Regions from separate parts of the Streptomyces sp. NPDC060184 genome, predicted to be linked through region 2. Evidence: predicted binding sites of a transcription regulator. Region 2 holds the regulator's gene; the other holds the start of a gene.
The links. The regulator HrcA, encoded in region 2, represses chaperone genes, less so after heat shock. The targets are predictions, from matches to a motif close to TTNGCACTCNGNNNNNCNGAGTGCNAA.

Region 1 (7,935 bases), on a different contig from region 2:
GCGGCGTTCTCCAGGGCGGAGCGGGTGACCTTGACCGGGTCGATGACGCCGGCCTTGATCAGGTCGCCGTACTCGCCGGTGGCGGCGTTGAAGCCCTGGCCCTTGTCGAGGTCCGAGACCTTCGAGGTGATGACGTAACCCTCGAGGCCGGCGTTCTCGGCGATCCAGCGCAGCGGCTCGACGGCGGCGCGGCGCACGACCGCGACACCGGTGGCCTCGTCGCCGGTCTTGCCGAGGTTGCCCTCCAGGACCTTGACGGCGTGGACGAGGGAAGAGCCACCACCGGAGACGATGCCCTCCTCGACCGCGGCGCGGGTCGCGGAGATGGCGTCCTCCAGACGGTGCTTCTTCTCCTTGAGCTCGACCTCGGTGGCGGCACCGACGCGGATCACGCACACGCCGCCGGCCAGCTTCGCGAGGCGCTCCTGGAGCTTCTCGCGGTCCCAGTCGGAGTCCGTGTTCTCGATCTCGGCCTTGATCTGGCTGACGCGGCCCTTGACGTCACCGGCGTCGCCGCCGCCGTCGACGATGGTCGTGTCGTCCTTGGAGACGGTCACGCGGCGGGCGGTGCCCAGCACGTCCAGACCGGCCTGGTCGAGCTTGAGGCCGACCTCCTCGGCGATGACGGTCGCACCGGTGAGGGTGGCGATGTCGCCGAGCATGGCCTTGCGGCGGTCGCCGAAGCCCGGGGCCTTCACCGCGACGGCGTTGAAGGTGCCGCGGATCTTGTTGACGACGAGGGTGGAGAGCGCCTCGCCCTCGACGTCCTCGGCGATGATCAGGAGGGGCTTCGAGCCGCCGGCCTGGATGACCTTCTCCAGCAGCGGGAGCAGCTCCTGGATCGAGCCGATCTTGCCCTGGTGGATCAGGATGTACGGGTCGTCGAGGACGGCCTCCATACGCTCCTGGTCGGTCACCATGTACGGGGACAGGTAGCCCTTGTCGAAGGCCATGCCCTCGGTGAACTCGAGGTCCAGGCCGAAGGTGTTGGACTCCTCGACGGTGATGACGCCGTCCTTGCCGACCTTGTCCATCGCGTCCGCGATGAGCTCGCCGACCTGCGGGTCCTGCGCGGAGAGCGCGGCCACGGCGGCGATGTCGGACTTGTCCTCGATCGGACGGGCGGTCGCGAGGAGCTCCTCGGACACGGCCTTGACCGCGGCGTCGATGCCCTTCTTCAGGGCGGCCGGGGAGGCACCCGCGGCGACGTTGCGCAGACCCTCGCGGACGAGCGCCTGGGCGAGGACGGTGGCGGTGGTGGTGCCGTCACCGGCGACGTCGTTGGTCTTGGTGGCGACCTCCTTCACCAGCTGGGCACCGAGGTTCTCGAACGGGTCGTCGATCTCGACCTCGCGCGCGATGGTGACACCGTCGTTGGTGATGGTGGGCGCGCCGAACTTCTTGTCGATGACGACGTTGCGGCCCTTGGGGCCGATCGTCACCTTGACCGTGTCGGCAAGCTTGTTGACGCCGCGCTCAAGGGCGCGACGGGCGTCCTCGTCGAACTTCAGAATCTTCGCCATGGGCTGTTTTCCCTCTCGAACGAACTGCGCCCCCAGCCACCCGGCTTGTTATGTCGCAGGGGGCCAGGGGCGCAGAACAGACAGCAAAAGTGGGTGAATTACTTCTCGATGATCGCGAGGACGTCGCGGGCCGAGAGGACGAGGTACTCCTCGCCGTTGTACTTCACCTCGGTGCCGCCGTACTTGCTGTACAGGACGACATCGCCGGTCTTGACGTCGAGCGGAAGGCGCTCGCCGTTCTCGAAGCGGCCCGGGCCCACGGCCAGGACGACGCCCTCCTGGGGCTTCTCCTTGGCGGTGTCCGGAATGACCAGGCCGGAAGCCGTGGTCTGCTCGGCGTCGAGCGGCTGGACCACAATGCGGTCCTCGAGCGGCTTGATCGCAACCTTGGAGCTGGTGGTCGACACGATCCGGTCTCCCCCTTCGGAGATCTCACGGGGTTTAACAGTCTGGGGTCGCGCCGGGCCGGATCCGTCGTCGCGGGTGCCGGACCTGCCCTGTCGCGCGGTACTGCTGGCACTCTCCAGGGGGGAGTGCCAGCACCGAGACTATGACCGCGATTAGCACTCGGTCAAGCGGAGTGCCAATTCCGTACCCGTGCGTGGCGCGGGACGCCCGCCGGGACGGACCGGCCGGGCGACACGCGGCCCGGGGAGCGTGCCGGGACGCGCGCCGGAGTGCGCGCCGTGACGCCGTGCCGGGCGGGTCTCGATCGGGCGCCCGCAGGGACAACGCGGCGGCGGTACACGCCGTTCCGGGCGACGGTGCCCGTACTGACCGGGGCGGCCGGTGCGCCCCCCGCCCTCACCGCCGCGCCCCCGCCCGCGGATCAGACGTAGTCCTCCAGCCGGGCTACCGCGTACCCCTTCTCCGTGATGACCTTCATGACGTTGCGGACCATGTCGGCCATGGTCCCCTTCCACTGCGCGGGCCCCTGGAAGTGGGTCAGGACGATGTCGCCGGGGTGCAGGTCCCGGTCCCACTCCCGCCAGTCCATGTGGTCGGGGAACGCCTCCTCCGCCCACAGCGGCACGGCCTTGATCCCGCAGGACTTGGCGACGACGAGGGTGTCGCGGTTGTAGTTGCCGTACGGCGGCCGGAAGAGCACCGGCCGCTTGCCGAAGTGCTTCTCGATCCGGTCCTGCTGGTCGCAGATCTCCTTCTTCTGCTCGGCGTAGGAGAGCCCGGGCAGATAGGGGTGGGTGAGGGTGTGGTTGTTGAGGGTGACGCCCTTCTTCTGCATCGCGGCGAAGTAGCCGTAGTCCTCGCTCGCGAGGTAGTCGCTGAGGAAGGCGGTGTACGGGATCTTCAGCTCGTCCATCATCCGGATCAGCTCGGGGTCCTTCTCGGCCCCGTCGTCGATGGTGAGGAAGACGATCCGCTGATCGGTGGGGACGGTCGTGAAGACCTGCGGCAGGTCCTCGCCGTCGTCGACCTCGAACCCCTCGCGGCTGGTGATCTCCGGCTTCTCGGCGGGCGGCGCGGGGGCCACCAGCGGGACCTCGGCCAGCCCCCACTTCTTCGCGAGGGCGACCCGCTGCGCCTGGCGCCGCTTCAGCTGTTCGGCGTAGGAGACGAGGGCGCCGGCCGGTCCCGCCTGCGGGGCCGCTCCGGCCGCCGCCCGGCCGCCCGCACCCGCCGCGCCCGGGTGGGAGGGGTGGTCGCCGCCGGAGCAACCGGCGGCGAGGGCGGCGCCCAGCAGGGCCGCCAGCGCGACCGTGCCGGATCCGAGCCGCTTCATTGTGCTTTTTTCCTTTTGTCGTACTGGTTGCATGGCGCCGCATCCTGCCAGCCCGCCCCCGGCCCCCCGTCCCGACACCGCCGCCCGTCCGGCCGCGTCCCCCGCCTGGCGCACAGCCCGGCCGGGGCCACGCACACCCGGGGAAGCCGGGGGACATCCGGCCGCGCACACCCGGGGAAGCCGGGGGACGCCCGGCCGCGCAGCCCGGGGAAGCCGTCGCCGCCCACTGGCCCACAATGGGACGGGTGAACGCACCTCTGCCCGCCGGTGACGGCCCCGCCGACCCGCTCGCCTCCTTCGCCGCCCTGCGTACGCCCGAAGGCGCCGCCCTCCTGGACGAGTTGCGGGACCACGACCCGGCGCGCGAGCTGGCCACCGCCACCCGGCTGCGCCGCGACCACGCGCCGGGCCTGGTGTCGGCCGCGCTGGGGCAGGCCCGGCTGCGACAGCGGGCGGTGGCGAAGTTCGGCGCCGAGGACGCGTACCGGATGTTCTTCACGCCCGACGGCGTCGAGCAGGCGACCCGTACATCCGTCGCCACCTACCGCGCCGGGCGGTTCGCGGCGCTGGGCGGGGTGCGGCGGGTGGCGGACCTGTGCTGCGGCATCGGCGGCGACGCGATCGCGCTGGCCCGCGCGGGCATCGCGGTGCTGGCCGTCGACCGCGACCCGCTCACCGCCGAGGTGACCCGCGCCAACGCCGAGGCGCTCGGCCTCGCCGGACTGATCGAGGTGCGGTGCGCCGACGTGACCGGCGTCGACACCGCCGGGTACGACGCGGTCTTCGTCGACCCGGCCCGGCGCGGCGGGCGCGGCCGGATCTTCGACCCGGAGGCGTACTCGCCGCCGCTCTCCTGGGCGACCGCCGCCGCGCTGAAGGCCCCGCGCGCCGCCCTGAAGATCGCGCCGGGCATCCCGCACGAGGCGATCGGCCCGGAGGCCGAGGCCGAGTGGATCTCGGACGGCGGGGACGTGAAGGAGGCGGTGCTCTGGTACGGCGAGGGCTTCGAGGCCGGTTCCTACCGGGCGACCCTGCTGCCGTCCGGCGCCACCCTCGCGACCCGCTCCCCGCTGCCGGCCCCGCCGGTGGGCCCGGTCGGCCGCTATCTGTACGAGCCGGACGGCGCCGTGATCCGCGCCAGCCTGGTCGCCGACATCGTGGCCCGGTGCGACGGGCGGCTGATCGACGAGACGATCGCCTACGTCACCAGCGACGAGCCCTACTCCTCCCCGTACACCTCCGCGTACGAGATCACCGACCAGCTGCCGTTCAACATGAAGCGGCTGAAGGCGCTGCTGCGGGAGCGGGAGGTGGGGGTGCTGACGGTGAAGAAGCGCGGTTCCGCGGTGGAGCCGGAGGAGGTGCGGCGCCGGATGAAGCTCGCGGGGCCGAACTCCGCGACGGTCCTGCTGACCCGGGTCGCCGGTGCCCCGACCATGCTGGTCGGCCGGCCCTTCCGCCCGGCGGTCTGATCAGCCCTGCGCCGGGGGCCGGGGGTGTCAGCAGCACACGTCGGTCGGCCCTCAGGCGTTGAGCAGCGTCTCCACGTCGAGCTTGCCCATGCCCATCATCGCCTTCATGGCGCGGTCGGCGCGGTCGCGGTCGGGGCCGCCGAGGATGTCGGGAAGCGCGCGCGGCACGATCTGCCAGGACAGCCCGAACCTGTCCTTGAGCCAGCCGCACTGGCTCTCCTCGCCGCCCTCGGTGAGCGCCGCCCACAGCCGGTCCACCTCGGCCTGGTCCGCGCAGTCCACGGAGAGCGAGACGGCCTCGGTGAAGTGGAAGGCGGGTCCGCCGTTGAGGCCCATGTACTCCTGGTCCGCGAGCCGGAAGCGGACGGTCATCACGGCGCCGGCCTCGCCCGGGGAGCCCTCCGGGTAGTGGCTGGTCTCCAGGACGCGCGAGTCGCCGCCGAAGACGGAGACGTAGAAGTCGGCGGCCTCGGCGGCCCGGCCGTCGAACCAGAGACAGGGGGTGATCTTCTGCATGGTCTTCTCCTCCAGGGGTCCCGCTCGGCCCGGGCCCGGTCACCGGTCCGGGGCTCTGGAAGGTAGACCCGGCGGGTGGCCGGAACTCATCGGACACGCGGGGCCGCCGCCCGTACGGCGGCGGCCCCGGAGGAGATTTGTCCGTCAGGAGTCGGCCGGCCCCAGCGACTCGAAGCGCCAGCGGTGCACCGCGCGGGTGATCAGCCGCTCGTCGGGCTCGGGGAGCTCCGGCAGCCGGTCGCCGTACTCCCCCGGCCACCAGGTGATCACCAGCACCCGGTCCTGCGGGGCGCGCAGCAGCTCGGTCCGGAGCGGGGTGCGGGCGAGTTCGCCGGTCCGGGCGCGGGCCCACTCCAGCAGTTCCGCGCCCCGCCCGTCGGTGGCGCGGGCCTCCCACATCAGCGCGACGGTCATGAGTACAGGTTGTCCTTGCTGATCTCGTGCACGTGGTCGTGATCGTGGGCGTGATCGTGGGCGTGGCCGTGCTGGGCGCCCGGTACGTGCGGGTCGGTCACCGGCAGCGAGGAGTCGGCGGACAGCTCCCAGTCGGAGGCGGGCCGGTTGCGGGCGACCATCTCGGCGCCGAGGGCCGCGACCATCGCGCCGTTGTCGGTGCAGAGTCCGGGGCGGGGTACCCGGAGCCGGATTCCGGCGCGCTCGCAGCGTTCCTGGGCCAGCGCGCGGAGCCGGGAGTTGGCCGCGACGCCTCCGCCGATCATCAGGTGGTCGACGCCCTCGTCCTTGCAGGCACGGACGGCCTTGCGGGTCAGCACGTCGACCACGGCCTCCTGGAAGGACGCCGCCACGTCGCGCACCGGCACCTCCTCGCCGGCCGCGCGCTTCGCCTCGATCCAGCGGGCGACCGAGGTCTTGAGGCCGGAGAAGGAGAAGTCGTACGCGGGGTCGCGGGAGCCGGTCAGGCCGCGCGGGAACGCGATGGCTTTGGGGTCGCCCTCCTTGGCCAGCCGGTCGATGACCGGGCCGCCGGGGAAGCCGAGGTCCAGCACGCGGGCGATCTTGTCGAAGGCCTCGCCCGCCGCGTCGTCGATGGTGGCGCCCAGCGGCCGTACGTCGCTGGTGATGTCGGGGGCGAGCAGCAGCGAGGAGTGGCCGCCGCTGACCAGCAGGGCCATCGTCGGTTCGGGCAGCGGGCCGTGCTCCAGCTGGTCGACGCAGATGTGCGAGGCCAGGTGGTTGACGCCGTAGAGCGGCTTGTTCAGCGCGTACGCGTACGCCTTGGCGGCCGAGACGCCGACGAGGAGCGCTCCGGCGAGGCCCGGACCGGCGGTGACGGCGATGCCGTCCAGGTCCCGGGCGCTGACCCCGGCCGTCTTCAGGGCGCGCTCGATGGTGGGGACCATCGCCTCCAGGTGGGCGCGGGAGGCGATCTCGGGGACGACTCCGCCGAACCGGGCGTGGGTGTCCACGCTGGACGCGACGGCGTCGGCGAGGAGGGTGGTGCCGCGCACGATGCCGACGCCGGTCTCGTCGCAGGAGGTCTCGATGCCGAGTACGAGCGGTTCGTCAGCCATTGCCATCAGCCATTCTCTGTTCCTTGTACGTGGAGGCGCATGACGAGTGCGTCGATGTTGCCCGGCTGGTAGTAGCCGCGCCGGAAGCCGATCGGCTCGAAGCCGAAGCGTTCGTAGAGCTTCTGGGCGCGGGTGTTGTCGACCCGGACTTCGAGCAGCACGGTGGCGCATTCGAAGGCGGTGGCGTGCTTCAGCAGGTCGGTGAGGAGTTCCGAGCCGAGGCCGCCGCCCCAGTGGTCGCGGGTGACGCCGATGGTCTGCACGTCGGCGAGGTCACCCGCGGCGGCGAGTCCGGCGTAGCCGACGATCCGCCCGGTGGCGGGTTCCTCGGCGACGACGTAGCGCCGGGTGGCGTGCGGGCCCCGGGCGTGGGCGAGCTCGGACCAGAACATCCCGGCCGACCAGGCGTCGTCGGGGAAGAGCTCGTGTTCGAGCTCCAGCACCGGTTCGATGTCCCACCAGCGCATCTCGCGCAGTTCAGCGGTCGGGACGGTCACTTGGGGGTGACCACCTTGTAGTTCTTCGGGACCTGCGCGTCGGGCCTGCGGAGGTAGAGCGGCTGCGGGTCGAGCAGCTTCTCGCCCGCGGTGAGGCGTTCGGCGGCGAGCGCGGCGAGCGCCCCGGCCGAGACGTGCTCGGGGCCGCGCGCGTCCGGGAAGAAGTCGGGGTAGAGGGCCGCTCCGGCGCCGACGACGGGGAGGCCGGCCAGCTCCTCGGCGATGTCGGCGGGCCGGTCGACGGAGGGGCCGCCGGTGCGGGTGCGGGGGTCCGCGTACCGCGCCCAGTAGACCTCCTTGCGGCGGGCGTCCGTGGCGACCGCGAAGGGGCCGGTGATCCCGGCTTCCTCCCCGGCGGCGTACGCGAGTCCGTCCAGGGTGCACAGGCCGTGCACGGGGACGGAGAGGGCGGAGGCGAAGGTCGCGGCGGTCACCAGGCCGACGCGCAGCCCGGTGTACGGGCCGGGGCCGACGCCCACGACGATGCCGGTCACGGCGTCGAGGGTGGTTGTGGCCTCGGCGAGGACGCGGTCGACGGTGGGGAGCAGCAGCTCCCCGTGGCGTCGGGCGTCCACCTGGCCGGACTCCGCGACGACGGAGGTGCCGTCGTGGAGGGCGACGGTGACGGCGGGGGTGGCGGTATCCATGGCGAGC
Region 2 (7,935 bases):
AGCCCGGCCGCCAGCATGGCGGGCAGCGGGTGCTCCTCCAGGACGTCGATGGCGCGCAGCCGGACGTTGGAGAGCGGGCAGAGGGTGAGCGGTACGCGGTCGGCGACGAGCCGGGCGACCAGCTCGGGGTCCTCCATGCAGCGCAGCCCGTGGTCGACGCGCTCGACGCCGAGGACGTCGAGGGCCTCGCGGATGTACTCCGGCGGGCCCTCCTCACCGGCGTGGGCGACCTTGCGCAGGCCGAGCTTCCCGGCCTCCTCGTAGACCTCGCGGAACTTGGCCGGCGGGTGGCCGACCTCCGCGGAGTCGAGGCCGACGGCGGTGATCCGGTGCAGGTACGGCTTGGCGGCCTCCAGCGTCTCCAGGGCCGATGCGGCCGACTGGTCGCGCAGGAAGCAGAGGATGAGCCGGGTGGAGATGCCGTGCGTCTCCTCGCTGCGCTCCAGCGCGCGGCCGAGCCCCTCGATGACGGTGCCGATGGGCACGCCCCGGGCGGTGTGCGCCTGCGGGTCGAAGAAGATCTCCGCGTGCCGGACGCCCTGGGCGGCGGCCCGGGTGAGGTAGGCGTCGGCGAGTTCGGCGAAGTCCTCCTCGGTCCGGAGCACGGCCATCAGCGCGTAGTACAGGTCGAGGAAGCTCTGCAGGTCGTCGAAGAGGTACGCGGTGCGCAGCTCGTCGGTGGTGGCGTAGGGCAGGGTCACCCCGTTGCGCCGGGCCAGCGCGAAGGCCAGCTCGGGTTCGAGGGTCCCTTCGATGTGGAGGTGGAGTTCTGCCTTGGGGAGGTGCACGGTGTCTCGCTCACGAAAGGGGGGTGGTGACGTGAATCGGTGGTGCCGGGTCGGCACCGGTACTTCGGTGGTGCCGGGTGGGCACCGGTGGGTGGTTCGGTGGTGCCCGGTGGGGCACCTGTACTTCGGTGGCGCCGGGTGGGCACCGGTGGGTGGTTCGGTGGCGCCGGGGTCGGCACCGGTACGTCAGTGGTGCCGGGTGGGGACCGGTACCACGGTCAGGTCCTGGGCGACGGTGATCGCGCCCTCGAACCCGGCGGCGCGGGCCTGGACCTCGAAGAGTTCCGGGTCGTCGTACCGCTGGGAGAAGTGGGTGAGTACGAGGTGGCGTACGCCCGCTTCGGCGGCCACCCGGCCCGCCTGGCCGGCGGTCAGGTGGCCGTGGTCGGTGGCCAGGGCGAGGTCTTCGTCGAGGAAGGTCGATTCGATGACCAGCAGGTCGCATCCCTCGGCGAGCCTGTACACACCGTCGCACAGCCTGGTGTCCATGACGAACGCGAACCGCTGTCCGGGCCGGTGCTCGGAGACCGCGTCGAGCGGGACGCCGCCGAGGGAGCCCTCGCGCTGGATGCGGCCGACGTCGGGGCCCTGGATGCCGTGGGCGGCGAGGAGCGCGGGGACCATGCGGCGCCCGTCGGGCTCGGTGAGGCGGTAGCCGTACGACTCGACGGGGTGCGAGAGCCGGAACGAGTCCAGGGTGTACGCGCCGGTGATGGCGAGCACACCGTCGGCTGCGACCGGGGCCTCGGTGAGCTCGACGGTCTCGCGGTAGGCGGTGGCGTACCGGAGGCGCTCGAAGAAATGCTGCCCGCTCGCCGGGTAGTGGGCGGTGACGGGGTGCGGGACCCGGTCGAGGTTGATCCGCTGGATCACCCCGGCCAGCCCGAGCGAGTGGTCGCCGTGGAAGTGGGTGACGCAGATCCGGTCGATGTCGTGCGCGGCGACACCGGCCCGCAGCATCTGGCGCTGGGTGCCCTCGCCGGGGTCGAAGAGGATGCCCTGGCCGTCCCAGCGCAGCAGGTAGCCGTTGTGGTTGCGGTGGCGGGTGGGGACCTGGCTGGCGGTGCCGAGCACCACCAGCTCACGTGCGGACATGGATGGGCGCTCCGGTCAGCCGGGGGGCCACTGGAGGCCGCGTCCGCCCAGGACGTGCGCGTGCGCGTGGAAGACGGTCTGGCCGGCGCCGGCGCCGGTGTTGAAGACGACGCGGTAGCCGTTGCCGTCGACCTTGTCCCCGGTGGCGACCGCTCCGGCCTCGCGCAGCACGTCGGCGGCGATCTGCGGTTCGGCGGCGGCGAGCGACGCGGCGTCCGGGTAGTGGACCTTGGGGATGACCAGGACGTGGGTCGGTGCCTGCGGGTTGATGTCCCGGAAGGCGACGGTGGTGTCGCTCTCGCGGACGATGGTCGCCGGGACCTCTCCGGAAACGATCTTGCAGAACAGGCAGTCGGGCTGCGGCTCTCCCGCCATGGGCCGGCCTCCTCGGTGCGTGTGACGCTGATGACATCGGGCGGTGACGCCGATGATCCGTTCAGCGCATCGTATCGGGGCGGGCACCGCCCGCGGCGGGGCGGCACGGAGCCGCGCCCGCCCGCGGCGGGGTCAGCCCCAGCGGCCGGTGCGCCCCAGCAGCAGCGCGGTCGCGGCGGTCCCGGCGGTGGAGGTGCGCAGCACGCTGCGGCCCAGCCGGTACGTACGGGCCCCGGCGGCGGCGAAGGCCTCCAGCTCCTGCGGGGAGACCCCGCCCTCGGGGCCGACGACGAGCACGATCTCGCCGGTCGCGGGGAGTTCGGCGGTGGCCAGCGGTTCGCTGTCGCAGTCGCGGTCCTCGTGCAGCACGCCCGCGAAGTCGGCGGCGGCCAGCAGCGCCGCGACCTGCTTGGTGGACATCGCCTCGGCGACCTCGGGGAACCGCACCCGGCGGGACTGCTTGCCCGCCTCGCGGGCGGTGGAGCGCCACTTGGCGAGCGACTTCAGTCCCCGGTCGCCCTTCCACTGGGTGATGCAGCGGCCGGCCTGCCAGGGCACGATCGCGTCGACGCCGGTCTCGGTCATCGTCTCGACGGCGACCTCGCCCCGGTCGCCCTTGGGCAGCGCCTGGACGACCGTGATCCGGGGGGCGGGAAGCTCCTCCTCCTGGACCGGCTCCACGGTGACGACCAGCCGGTCCTTGCCCTCGGCGGCGCGTACGACGCCCTCGGCCCAGCGGCCGAGCCCGTCGGTCAGTACGACCTCCTCGCCCGGCTGGAGGCGTTTCACGGAGACGGCGTGCCGTCCCTCGGGGCCCTCCAGCACGAACTCGGGCCCGGTGGGCAGCTTCTCGACGACGAAGACCGGTGCGGTCACTGTGCACTCCTCATGCCGACGGCGCGCTGGGCCGTCTCCGACATTTCCGCCGCGAGCAGTTCGACGAGTTCCCCGGCGGGCAGCTCGCGTGCCATCCGGTGGCCCTGCCCCGCCCAGAGCGCCATCGACTGGGCGTCCCCGGCCCGGGCCGCCGCCTTGCGCAGCCCGGAGGTGACGCGGTGCACCTGGGGGTAGGCGGCAGGGGCGTACGGGTCGTGCTCGCGCACGAAGCGGTTGACCAGCCCCCGGGCGGGCCGTCCGGAGAAGGCGCGGGTCAGCGCGGTGCGGACGAACATCGGGCTGGTCAGGGCCTGCTTGTGCAGCGGGTGCGCGCCGGACTCCGGGCAGGCGAGGAAGGCGGTGCCCAGCTGCGCGGCGTCGGCCCCGGCCGCGAGGGCGGCGGCGATCTGCGCGCCGCGCATGATCCCGCCCGCCGCGACGACCGGCAGCTGCACGGTCTCGCGGACCTGGGTGACGAGGGTGAGCAGCCCGATGCCGGTGTGGTCGGCCCGCGGGTCGTCGTGGTGGGTGGACTGGTGGCCGCCCGCCTCGACGCCCTGGGCGCAGACGGCGTCGGCCCCGGCCCACTGGGCGTCGCGCGCCTCCTCGGCGGTCGTGACCGTGACGATCGTGTACGTACCGGCGCGGGCGAAGGCGTCCAGGGTGTCGCGGGTGGGGCAGCCGAAGGTGAAGGAGACCACCGGGACCGGCTCCGCCAGGAGGGCGGCCACCTTGGCGTCGTAACCGTCGGAGCCGTCGAACTTGTCGGAGCCTTCGGAATCGTCGGGGTCGTCGGAGCCGGGACCGGGGTCGCCGAGCGCGGTGTCGTACGTGCCGGCCACGGCAGCGAGGCGGTCGCGGTACGCCGCCGCGGCGCCCGGGTCGGCGGGCGGGGGCTGCGGCATGAAGAGGTTCACGCCGAAGGCTCCGGCGGTCGTCGAGCGGACCTGGTCGATCTCCTGGCGCATCTCCCCGCCCGTCCGGTACCCGGCGGCGAGGAAGCCGAGCCCGCCCGCGTCGGCGACGGCGGCGACGAGCCGGGGGGTGGAGGGCCCGCCCGCCATCGGCGCCTGCACGATCGGATATCGGCAGAGATCGGTCAGGGAGGACATCCCCGCATCGTGTCATGTCCGGTCCGCCGTGCCGAATCCGCGACCGGCCGGTGGTGCCGCACACGCGCACCGCCCGCCGGGACGGATCCCGGCGGGCGGTGCGGAGTGCAAGGACGTACGGGCCTCAGCGGCCGTTGAAGGCGTCCTTCAGACGGGAGAAGAGCCCCTGCTGTCCGGGCTGGAACTGCCCGGTGGGCCGCTCCTCGCCGCGCAGCTTGGCCAGCTCCCGCAGCAGGCGTTCCTGCTCCGGGTCGAGCTTGTTCGGGGTCAGCACCTCGACGTGCACGATCAGGTCGCCCCGGCCGCCGCCACGCAGATGCGTGATGCCGCGTCCGTGCAGCGGGACCGACTGGCCGGACTGGGTGCCGGGCCTGATGTCGATCTCCTCCATGCCGTCGAGCGTCTCCAGCGGCACCTTGGTGCCGAGCGCGCCCGCGGTCATGGGGATGGTGACCGTGCAGTGCAGGTCGTCGCCGCGCCGCTGGAAGACCGCGTGCGAGACCTCGTGGATCTCGACGTAGAGGTCACCGGCCGGGCCGCCGCCGGGGCCGACCTCGCCCTCGCCGGCCAGCTGGATGCGGGTCCCGTTGTCGACACCCGCGGGGATCTTGACCGTGAGGGTGCGCCGCGAGCGGACGCGGCCGTCGCCGGCGCACTCCGGGCAGGGGGTCGGCACGACGGTGCCGAAGCCCTGGCACTGCGGGCAGGGCCGCGAGGTCATGACCTGGCCGAGGAACGACCGGGTGACCTGGGACACCTCGCCGCGCCCGCGACACATGTCGCAGGTCTGGGCCGAGGTGCCGGGGGCCGCGCCCTCGCCGCTGCACGTGGTGCAGACGACGGCGGTGTCGACCTGGATGTCCTTGGTGGTTCCGAAGGCCGCCTCGGCGAGGTCGATCTCCAGCCGGATCATGGCGTCCTGGCCGCGCCGCGTGCGCGAACGGGGTCCGCGCTGCGAGGCCGTGCCGAAGAAGGCGTCCATGATGTCGGAGAAGTTGCCGAAGCCGCCGGCGCCGAAGCCGCCCGCGCCCCCGCCGCCGCCCGAGGCCGACAGCGGGTCCCCGCCCAGGTCGTAGACCTGCTTCTTCTGGGCGTCGGAGAGCACCTCGTAAGCGGCGTTGATCTCCTTGAACCGCTCCTGGGTCTTCGGGTCGGGGTTGACATCCGGGTGCAGCTCGCGGGCGAGCCGACGGAATGCCTTCTTGATCTCGTCCTGCGACGCGTCGCGCCGTACGCCGAGCACGGCGTAGTAATCGGTGGCCACTTACGACTCCGCCAGGATCTGTCCGACGTAACGTGCCACTGCGCGTACCGCTCCCATCGTTCCGGGGTAGTCCATGCGGGTCGGTCCGACCACGCCGAGTTTGGCGACTGCCTCGTCGCCCGAACCGTAGCCGACCGTGACGACGGACGTGGAGGTGAGGCCCTCGTGGGCGTTCTCGTGCCCGATCCGTACGGTCATGCCCGAGTCCGTGGCCTCACCGAGCAGCTTCAGCAGGACGACCTGCTCCTCCAGCGCTTCCAGCACGGGCCGGATCACCAGGGGGAAGTCGTGCCCGAAGCGGGTGAGGTTGGAGGTGCCGCCGATCATCAGCCGCTCCTCCGTCTCCTCGACCAGGGTTTCGAGGAGGGTGGTCAGGACCGTGGAAACCGTCCCGCGGTCCTCGTTCTCGAAGGATTCCGGCAGGTCCTGCACGAGCTGTGGGACGTCGCTGAAGCGGCGTCCCACGACCCTGCTGTTGAGCCGGGCCCGCAGATCGGCGAGAGGGGTCTCGCCGAACGGCGCGGGGCAGTCGATCATACGCTGTTCGACCCGGCCGGTGTCGGTGATCAGGACCAGCATCAGCCGGGCCGGCGACAGGGCCAGCAGCTCCACGTGACGCACCGTGGAGCGGGTCAGTGAGGGGTACTGGACGATGGCGACCTGCCGGGTCAGCTGCGCGAGCAGCCGTACCGTGCGGGCCACGACGTCGTCGAGGTCGACCGCGCAGTCCAGGAAGTTGTGGATCGCCCGGCGCTCCGGCGACGACAGGGGCTTGACGCCCGCGAGCCGGTCGACGAAGAGGCGGTACCCCTTGTCCGTGGGGATGCGCCCGGCGCTGGTGTGGGGCTGGGCGATGAAGCCCTCGTCCTCCAGCACCGCCATGTCGTTGCGGACGGTGGCCGGGGAGACCCCGAGCCGGTGCCGCTCGGTGAGCGCCTTGGAGCCGACCGGCTCCTCGGTGCCGACGTAGTCCTGGACGATGGCGCGCAGCACTTCAAGTCTGCGTTCGCTGAGCATCGCGCACACCTCCAGCTGTCGGTCGTGGTGGCTTCTGCCTGGCACTCTGTGCGTCTGAGTGCCAGCTTCCCCCCGGCCAGTGTACGGGGGTGGGGAGGGCACCGGGCAAGGGCGACCGGCCGCGGTCCGCGAGACCGCGCAGGTCGATGCGGATAGCGTCTCCTCATGGACCTCTCTTGGGAAGAGCTGGGCTGGGAGCGGTTGGGCCACGGCGTGGGCCGCCGGCGGCTTCCCGGCTGGGACGCGACCGCCGCCCTGGTCGCCGGGGCGGACCGCGCGCTGGTGGTGGACACCGGCGCGAGCGTGCGCGAGGGCGTCGGGCTGCGGATCGAGGCGCAGCGGCTGCTGGGCCGCAGGGTGACCCATGTCGCACTGACCCATCCCCACTTCGACCACGTCTTCGGCACCGCGGCCTTCGCGGGCACGGAGGTGTTCGGTGCGTACGGGGCGGCGGCGCGGATGCGGGGGTCGGTGGACGAGATGCACGCCGACGCGGTGCGCAACGGTCTGCCCGAGCACGACGCGGCGGAGGCGGTGGACGCGCTGGTGCTCCCCGGCCGCGAGGTGTGCCACCGCTGGACGCTCGACCTGGGCGGCGGGCGCGAAGTGGTGCTCGCCAACGTGGGGCCGGGGCACACCGGGCACGATCTGGCGGTCCTGGTGCCCGGGTCGGGGTCCCCGGGGGCGCGCGCGGTGGTGCTCTGCGGAGACCTGATCGAGGAGTCCGGTGAGCCGCAGACGGGCCCGGACTCGGTGCCGCCCCGCTGGCCCGCCGCCCTGGACCGGCTCCTCGCGCTGGGTGGCGAGGACGCGGTGTACGTGCCGGGGCACGGGGCTGCGGTGGACGCGGCGTTCGTGCGGGCGCAGCGGGAGCTGCTGGCGGGGCGCTTCGGCGTGTGACGGCGCGCGGACGGGCGGTGCGCCGGGGCGGGGGCTCCCCCGTGCCGGACGTGGGCCGAATTATCGTCGTGCCATGCGCAGTTACCAGCCGGACCTGACCCCGCCGTGGAAGAGGTCCGCCCCCGTGCCCGAGGTGCCCGCCGATCCGGATCTGGTCGTGGAGGAGGTGTCCACCGGCTTCTGCGGTGCGGTGATCCGCTGCGAGAAGTCCGCCCAGGGTCCGGTGGTGACGCTGGAGGACCGCTTCGGCAAGCACCGGGTGTTCCCGATGGAGCCGCGCGGCTTCCTGCTGGAGGGGCGGGTGGTGACGCTGGTGCGCCCGTCGTCCGGCGGCCCGGTGGTCCCGGCGCGTACGGCCTCCGGGTCGGTGGCGGTGCCGGGTGCGCGGGCGCGGGTGGCGCGGGCCGGGCGGATCTACGTGGAGGGCCGGCACGACGCCGAGCTGGTCGAGCGGGTGTGGGGCGACGACCTGCGGATCGAGGGGGTGGTCGTGGAGTACCTGGAGGGC

Region 1: a site for HrcA is predicted at 2,084-2,110, ahead of groES (co-chaperone GroES). Genes of this name have one in related genera too.

The regions. Positions count from the first base shown of each region.
Region 1 is NZ_JBHWYX010000011.1:225-8,159, forward strand. It holds gene groL (chaperonin GroEL) at 1-1,523, opposite strand, end outside; gene groES (co-chaperone GroES) at 1,622-1,930, opposite strand; gene ACFWEE_RS09700 (polysaccharide deacetylase family protein) at 2,353-3,264, opposite strand; gene ACFWEE_RS09705 (SAM-dependent methyltransferase) at 3,501-4,736, shown strand; gene ACFWEE_RS09710 (VOC family protein) at 4,788-5,252, opposite strand; gene ACFWEE_RS09715 (hypothetical protein) at 5,397-5,666, opposite strand; gene tsaD (tRNA (adenosine(37)-N6)-threonylcarbamoyltransferase complex transferase subunit TsaD) at 5,663-6,784, opposite strand; gene rimI (ribosomal protein S18-alanine N-acetyltransferase) at 6,790-7,281, opposite strand; gene tsaB (tRNA (adenosine(37)-N6)-threonylcarbamoyltransferase complex dimerization subunit type 1 TsaB) at 7,278-7,928, opposite strand.
Region 2 is NZ_JBHWYX010000039.1:16,166-24,100, reverse strand. It holds gene ACFWEE_RS24210 (adenosine deaminase) at 1-788, opposite strand, end outside; gene ACFWEE_RS24205 (ribonuclease Z) at 975-1,883, opposite strand; gene ACFWEE_RS24200 (histidine triad nucleotide-binding protein) at 1,899-2,258, opposite strand; gene ACFWEE_RS24195 (16S rRNA (uracil(1498)-N(3))-methyltransferase) at 2,391-3,134, opposite strand; gene ACFWEE_RS24190 (nitronate monooxygenase) at 3,131-4,246, opposite strand; gene dnaJ (molecular chaperone DnaJ) at 4,371-5,510, opposite strand; gene hrcA (heat-inducible transcriptional repressor HrcA) at 5,511-6,527, opposite strand; gene ACFWEE_RS24175 (MBL fold metallo-hydrolase) at 6,693-7,427, shown strand; gene ACFWEE_RS24170 (DUF3097 domain-containing protein) at 7,501-7,935, shown strand, end outside.